Thermus aquaticus: one gene and its partner. The protein of the gene in region 1 interacts with the protein of each later gene in a pairwise test. Links are inferred from orthologs where the notes say so. Each region holds a gene or a part of one and is shown in the gene's direction. Other genes may lie near its edges. The genes, in order: recA and dprA.

What was found.
Region 2: the proteins of recA (region 1) and dprA interact in binary tests that used the Bacillus subtilis proteins (3 or more experiments, as listed by UniProt). The link is inferred for Thermus aquaticus from one-to-one orthologs.

Annotation. Positions count from the first base shown.
Region 1 is NZ_LHCI01000106.1:749,175-752,476, forward strand. Bases 134-3,132 are described here. They hold recA (recombinase RecA), read left to right. Parts: upstream 134-1,121; coding sequence 1,122-2,144; downstream 2,145-3,132. Other genes in these bases: BVI061214_RS05075 (CinA family nicotinamide mononucleotide deamidase-related protein), read left to right, coding at 134-581; thpR (RNA 2',3'-cyclic phosphodiesterase), read left to right, coding at 578-1,171; rny (ribonuclease Y), read left to right, coding at 2,145-3,132. Outside these bases: more of BVI061214_RS05075, read left to right, coding at 1-133; more of rny, read left to right, coding at 3,133-3,302. UniProt on the Bacillus subtilis protein: Multifunctional protein involved in homologous recombination, DNA repair and competence.
Region 2 is NZ_LHCI01000106.1:163,344-166,450, reverse strand. What follows is about bases 300-3,103. They hold dprA (DNA-processing protein DprA), read left to right. Parts: upstream 300-1,102; coding sequence 1,103-2,104; downstream 2,105-3,103. Other genes in these bases: BVI061214_RS01850 (manganese catalase family protein), read right to left, coding at 2,162-3,070; era (GTPase Era), read right to left, coding at 300-1,021. In the rest of the region: BVI061214_RS01865 (acyltransferase), read right to left, coding at 1-72; more of era, read right to left, coding at 116-299. UniProt on the Bacillus subtilis protein: Protein that helps load RecA onto ssDNA during transformation. Binds cooperatively to circular ssDNA, is able to bridge different segments of DNA. Favors the loading of RecA onto SsbA- or SsbB-coated ssDNA and formation of RecA-DNA filaments.

The DNA of each region.
Region 1 (3,302 bases):
AGGAGGTGGAGGTGGGCACCTACCCCAAGGTCCACGGGGTGGAGGTGGTGGTGCGGGGCCGGGAGGACCTGGTGGCCGAGCTTTCGGAAAAGATCAAAAAGAAGCTCCTGAAGGCCGTCTGGGGCGAGGGGGAGATGACCCTGGCCGAGGCGGTGAAGCGGCGTATGGAGCTGGAGGGGGCCACCCTGGCCACCATGGAGAGCCTGACCGGGGGGCTTCTGGGGGCGGAGATCACCCGCCTTCCCGGGGCCAGCCGCTTCTACCTGGGGGGCGTGGTATCCTATTCCGTAGGGGCCAAGGCCCGCTTCGGTGTGCCGGAGGAACGCCTCGCCAAGACGGTCTCCGCCGAGACGGCCAAGGCCATGGCGGAGGCCGCTCGGACCCTTTTTGGCGCCACCTACGCCCTGGCCACCACGGGCGTGGCGGGGCCGGACCCCCTGGAAGGGGAGCCCGTGGGCACGGTCTACGTGGCCGTGGCCGGCCCCCAGGGGGCGGAGGCCAGGCGGTACCGCTTCCCCGGGGACCGGGAGGCGGTGAGGCTACGGAGCGTGTACGCCGCGCTGGCCCTTCTGGTGACATGAGGCTTTTCTACGCCGTTTTTCTCCCCGAGGATGTGAGGCGGGCCCTGGAGGCCGCCCAGGAGAAGCTTTCCCGCTACAAGGGCTGGAAGGCGGTGCCGCCCCACCAGCTCCACCTTACCCTTCTCTTTTTGGGGGAAAGGCCCGAGGGGGACCTGGAGGACCTTATCGCCCTGGGCCACCGCCTGGGGCGGAAGACCCCGCCCTTTGTGGCCGGCCTCAGGGGCACCGGCTACTTCCCCAACGAGGGCACGCCCCGGGTCTGGTTCGCCAAGGCCGAGGGGGAGGGGTTTAACCTCCTGGCCCGGGGCCTGAGGGATGGGGTGAGGGAGGTTCTGGGGGAGGAGGCCCTTAAGGCCGAAGGGGACCGGGCCTTCAAGCCCCACATCACCCTGGCCCGGCGCAAGGCCCCCGCCCCCAGGGTTCCCCCGGTGGTCTTCGGCCTCACCTGGCCCGTGGAGTCCTTCGCCCTGGTGCGCTCGGAGCTCAAGCCTAGGGGGCCCGTCTACACCATTCTGGAAAAGTTCCCTTTGCGAGGTGAGCATGGAAGAGAACAAGAGGAAGTCGCTGGAAAACGCCCTCAAGACCATTGAAAAGGAGTTTGGCAAGGGGGCCGTCATGCGCCTGGGGGAGATGCCCAAGCTCCAGGTGGACGTGATCCCCACGGGCTCCTTGGGCCTGGACCTGGCCCTGGGGATCGGGGGCATCCCCCGGGGGCGGGTCACCGAGATCTTTGGGCCGGAGTCGGGGGGCAAGACCACTTTGGCCCTGACCATCATCGCCCAGGCCCAGAAGGGGGGCGGGGTGGCGGCCTTCGTGGACGCCGAGCACGCCCTAGACCCCCTTTACGCCAAGAAGCTCGGGGTGGACGTGCAGGAGCTTCTGGTCTCCCAGCCGGACACCGGGGAGCAGGCTTTGGAGATCGTGGAGCTTCTGGCCCGCTCGGGGGCGGTGGACGTGATCGTGGTGGATTCGGTGGCCGCTTTGGTGCCCAAGGCGGAGATTGAGGGGGAGATGGGGGACCAGCACGTGGGCCTCCAGGCCCGGCTCATGAGCCAGGCCCTGAGGAAGCTGCCCGCCGTCCTCTCCAAGAGCAACACCGCCGCCATCTTCATCAACCAGGTGCGGGAGAAGGTGGGGGTCATGTACGGCAACCCCGAGACCACGCCGGGCGGCCGGGCCCTCAAGTTCTACTCCAGCGTGCGCCTGGACGTGCGCAAAAGCGGCCAGCCCATCAAGGTGGGCAACGAGGCCGTGGGCATCAAGGTCAAGGTCAAGGTGGTGAAGAACAAGCTGGCCCCGCCCTTCCGGGAGGCGGAGCTGGAGATCTACTTCGGCCGGGGCCTGGACCCCGTTATGGACCTGGTCAACGTGGCCGTAGCGGCGGGGGGCATTGAGAAGGCCGGCTCCTGGTTCTCCTACGGCGAGCACCGCCTGGGCCAGGGCAAGGAGAAGGCGGCCGAGTACCTGAGGGAGCGGCCGGAGCTTCTGGAGGAGATCCGGGCCAAGGTCCTGGAGCGGGCGGACAAGGTGGTCCTGGCCGCCGGCGAGGAAGAGGGGGAGTAGATGACCCTTCTGGACCTGGTGCTTTTGCTCCTGGTCCTGGCCCTTCTCGCCGCCCTCTTCCTGAGGCGCAAGGGGGGTGAGGGTGAGGCGAGGGGGGAGGCCAGGGAGATCCTCGAGGCCGCCAAGGCCGAGGCCAAGGAGGCCCTGGAGTCTGCCCGCAAGGAGGCCAGGGAGATCCTGGAGGCGGCCCGCCAGGAGGCCAAGGCCCTGAGGGAGGAGGCCGAAAGCCGCCTAAAGGCCCTTCGGCAGGAGCTGGAGGAGGAGGCCCGGGCCCGGGCCGAGGCCCTGGAGAAGGAATCCAGGAGGCGCCTGGCCGAGGCCGAGGAGCGCCTGAAGGCGGAAAGGGAGGAGCTCAGGGCGGAGAGGGAGCGGCTTAAGGCCCTCCAGGAGGAGCTCAAGGCCGAAAGGGAGCGCCTCAAGGAGGAGCGGGAGGAGCTTCGCCGGGAGGCGGAACGGCTTTCCAAAAGGGGCGAGGCCCTGGACGCCCGGGCCATGAAGCTGGACGCCCTGGAGGAGGCGCTATCCAAGCGGGAAGAGGTCTTGAAGGCCAAAGAGGCCGGCCTCCTTGAGCGGGAAAAGGAGATTGAGCAGAGGCTCTACCAGGTGGCGGGCCTCTCCCCCGAGGAGGCCAGGAGGCTCATCCTGGAACGGTTGGACCGGGAGCTGGAGGAGGAGAAGGCGGCCAGGGTGCGGGCCGCCTTGGAGCGGGCCCGGGTAGAGGCCAGGCGCGAGGCCCAGAAGATCCTGGCTCAGGCCATGCAGCGCCAGGCCTCGGAGACCGCGGCCCAGCTGGCGGTGTCCGTGGTCCCCATCCCTTCCGACGCCATGAAGGGCCGCATCATCGGCCGGGAAGGGCGCAACATCCGCACCTTTGAGGCCCTCACCGGCGTGGACCTGATCATTGACGACACCCCGGAGGCGGTCCTGCTTTCCTCCTTCAACCCCGTGCGGCGCGAGATCGCCCGCATGGCCCTGGAGGAGCTCCTCAAAGACGGCCGCATCCACCCAAGCCGCATAGAGGAGGTGGTGGAGAAGGCCAAGCAGGAGATGAAGACCTTCATCTACGAGAGGGGGGAGGAGGCGGCCCTCGAGGCCGGGGTGGTGGGCCTGAAGCCCGGCCTGATCCAGCTATTGGGCCGGCTCCACTTCCGCTCCAGC
Region 2 (3,107 bases), 590 kb from region 1 along the record:
CAGGCCGCCGATGTACCGATCCAGGGCCTTCTGGTGCAGGGGGGCGATGGTCTTGGGAAGAAGCCAGGGCATAGGCCTATGGTAAAGGGGAAGGGGAAGTCTGGGGTGGCGGGGCTCACCCCACCGAGGCCCGGTAGCCCAGCTCCCTTAGGGCCTCGGGGTCCTTGCGCCAGTCGGGGTAGACCTTGACCTCGAGGTCCAGGTAAACCTTGCGGTTCAGGAAGACCTCCAGCTGCTTCCTGGCCGCCTGGCCGATCTCCTTCAGCTTTTTCCCGCCCTCGCCGATGACGATGCCCTTCTGGGAGGGGCGCTCCACGTAGACGACCACCTTGATGTAGAGGACGCCGTTTTCCCTCTCGGCCACCTCCTCCACCTTGGTGGCGATGGCGTAGGGCACCTCGTGCCACAGGCGCTTCATGGCCTCTTCCCGCACGATCTCCGCCACCCACTCCCCGAAGGTCTGGTCGCTCTTGGCGTGGTCCTCGGGGTAGTAGAAGGGGCCCTCGGGCATGAGGGCGAGGAGCTCGGCCTTGAGCCCGGCCACCTGCTTCTCGTCCAAAGCGGAGAGCATGCGGGGCTCGGCCTCGGGCAGGAGGGCGTGGTAGGCCTTCAGGGCCTCCTCGGGGTACTTGGCCTCGTCCAACTTGTTGCCCACCAGGAGGATGGGCACCTTGCCCACCAGGGGCTTCAGGGCCTTGGCCACCAGCTCGTCCTCCGGGGTGGGGGGGTGGCGGAGGTCCACCACCCATACCACGGCGTTCACGTCGGCAAGGGCCTCGTAGACCTCCTGGTCCATGAACTCGCCCAGGGCGTCCATGGGCTTATGGAGGCCCGGGGTGTCCACGAAGACGATCTGCCGCCTTCCCTCGGTGAGGATGCCCCTAAGGCGCTTCCTGGTGGTCTGGGGGCGGGGGCTTATGGGGGCCACCTTGACGCCCAGCAGGTTGTTGAGGAGGGTGGACTTGCCCACGTTGGGCTTGCCCACGATGGCCACGAATCCGGAATAGGTTTTCTCTTCCATGGTGGTTAGGTGATCCCGGCCCTGGGATTTGCCCAAGGGGCAGGGGCCGGACCTTCCAGGTCTTTCAGTATACTCCAGACCGTGGACCCTCTGGCCCTGGCCTTCCTTCCTGGGATCGGTCCCAAGAGGCTTCTAGAGCTTCTGGGGGCGGAAGACCCCAAAAAAGCCCTGGCGGAGCGCTTTCCCCAGCTCCTGGAGAGGCTTTCTGAGGCCGAGGCCCGGGCGGAGGCCGAGAGGCGCCGGGCGGAGGAGCTTAGCCTCAGGATCCTGGGCCTTTGGGAGGAGGGGTTTCCCGAAAGCCTGAAGCGCCTGCCTCAGCCCCCCACCCACCTCTACCTCAAAGGGACCCTGCCGGAGGAAGGCCAGGCGGTGGCCGTCGTGGGCACCAGGAGGGCGGCTCCCTGGGCCCTCTCCTTCGCCCGCAAGCTGGCCCGGGCCTTGGCGGAGGCGGGGGCGGTGGTGGTCTCGGGCCTGGCCCGGGGCATTGACCGGGAGGCCCACCTGGGGGCCCTCGAGGCGGGTGGCCGCACCCTGGGGGTGCTGGGAAGCGCCCTGGACCAGATCTACCCGCCGGAGCACCGCCCTATGGCGGAAAGGATGGACCTCCTCTCCGAGTTCCCGTTGGGCACCGGCCCCAAGCCCGAGCACTTCCCCCGCAGAAACCGCCTCATCGCCGGGCTCGCCCGGGCGGTCATCGTGGTGGAGGCTCCCCTCGAGTCCGGGGCCCTCATCACCGCCCGCTACGCCCTGGAGCTAGGCAAGGAGGTCCTGGCGGTGCCGGGAAGGCCCACGGACCAGGGCTCCCTGGGGGCCAACCGCCTCATCCAGGACGGGGCCTACCCCGTCCTCGCCCCGGAGGACGCCCTCGCCTACCTGGGCTTTTCTGGCAGGCGCAAGGAGGTCCCCGAGCTTTCCCCGGAGGAGTCCCGGCTTTACGAGCTCCTCCGCCAGGGGGAGGCTTTGCCCGAGCACCTGGCAGAGGCCCTGGGGATGAGCCCGGAAGGGGTCATCTCCCTCCTCACCCTCCTGGAGCTCAAGGGCTTGGTCCAGGCCCTCCCCGGGGGGCGGTACGGGGCCACCTGACCGGTTCAAGGGAAACCCCCGCCGAGGAAAAGGCCTCGGCAGGGGTGTTGCTCGGCCTTACTTGGCTTTTTCGTAGAGCTTCTTGGCGATCTCGTAGAGCTCCCCGGGGTGGAACTCGGGAGCGAACTCGGCGGCATCGTGGCCGGCGTCAAAGACGGGGCCGCCTGCGGGAGGCCCGTCCACCACCACCACTTCGCTGCCGTCTTCCGGCGAAGGGCCGGCCCAGATGAGGCCTAAGTCCTTGTAGTCTTCCTGGCTGAAACGGTACAGGTTCCGGTGGAAGCCCAGGTCCATGAACTTTTTGGCCTCGGGAATCTTGCTGTTCTCAATACGGGGGATGGGAAGCATCTTGTTCATCTCCACCCCGGTAAGGGTTTCCAAGGCCTTGCCGTAGGCGGCAGCGTGGACCCCACCCCGCACCAGGAGGTACCCGATCATCTCCCGGGCCACAGGGTTGTCGGTCATCTCGTAGACCCGGAGCTTGTGGGTGCGGGCCGCCACCTCCAGGAAGAAGTTGTGGAGTAGGTCTAGAATCAGATTACCGCTGGTGAAGACGTACTCCCCGTGCCAGTGCTCCCCCATAGCCCCCATTACCAGGCTGTTGCCCCCACCGGCGATAAAGTGGGCGACGTTGCGGGCGTCCTTGGCAAAGCCTAAGGGAGCGGTCACGGGATCCACTCCTTCTTCCAGGTCCTTCCCCGGATTCTTGGCCAGAAGGGAGTTGATGGTGGCCGCCACCAGCTCGATGTGTCCCAGCTCCTCCGTGGCGATGTTGGCGATGAGGTCGTAGTAAGGCTTGAGGGCCTTCTTCCCCCGGAAGTTGAAGGACTGGTACATGTAGTTCATCAGGGTGGACATCTCTCCAAACCGCCCCCCTAGAAGGGCCTGCACCGCCGCTGCGGCGTTGGGGTCCTGTTCCTTGGGCATGGGAAGCTCTATCTGTAGCCGATCAATCCTCAGGAACATGCTTTTCACCTCCCGAAGGCCGGCGGGGTTTTCCCCG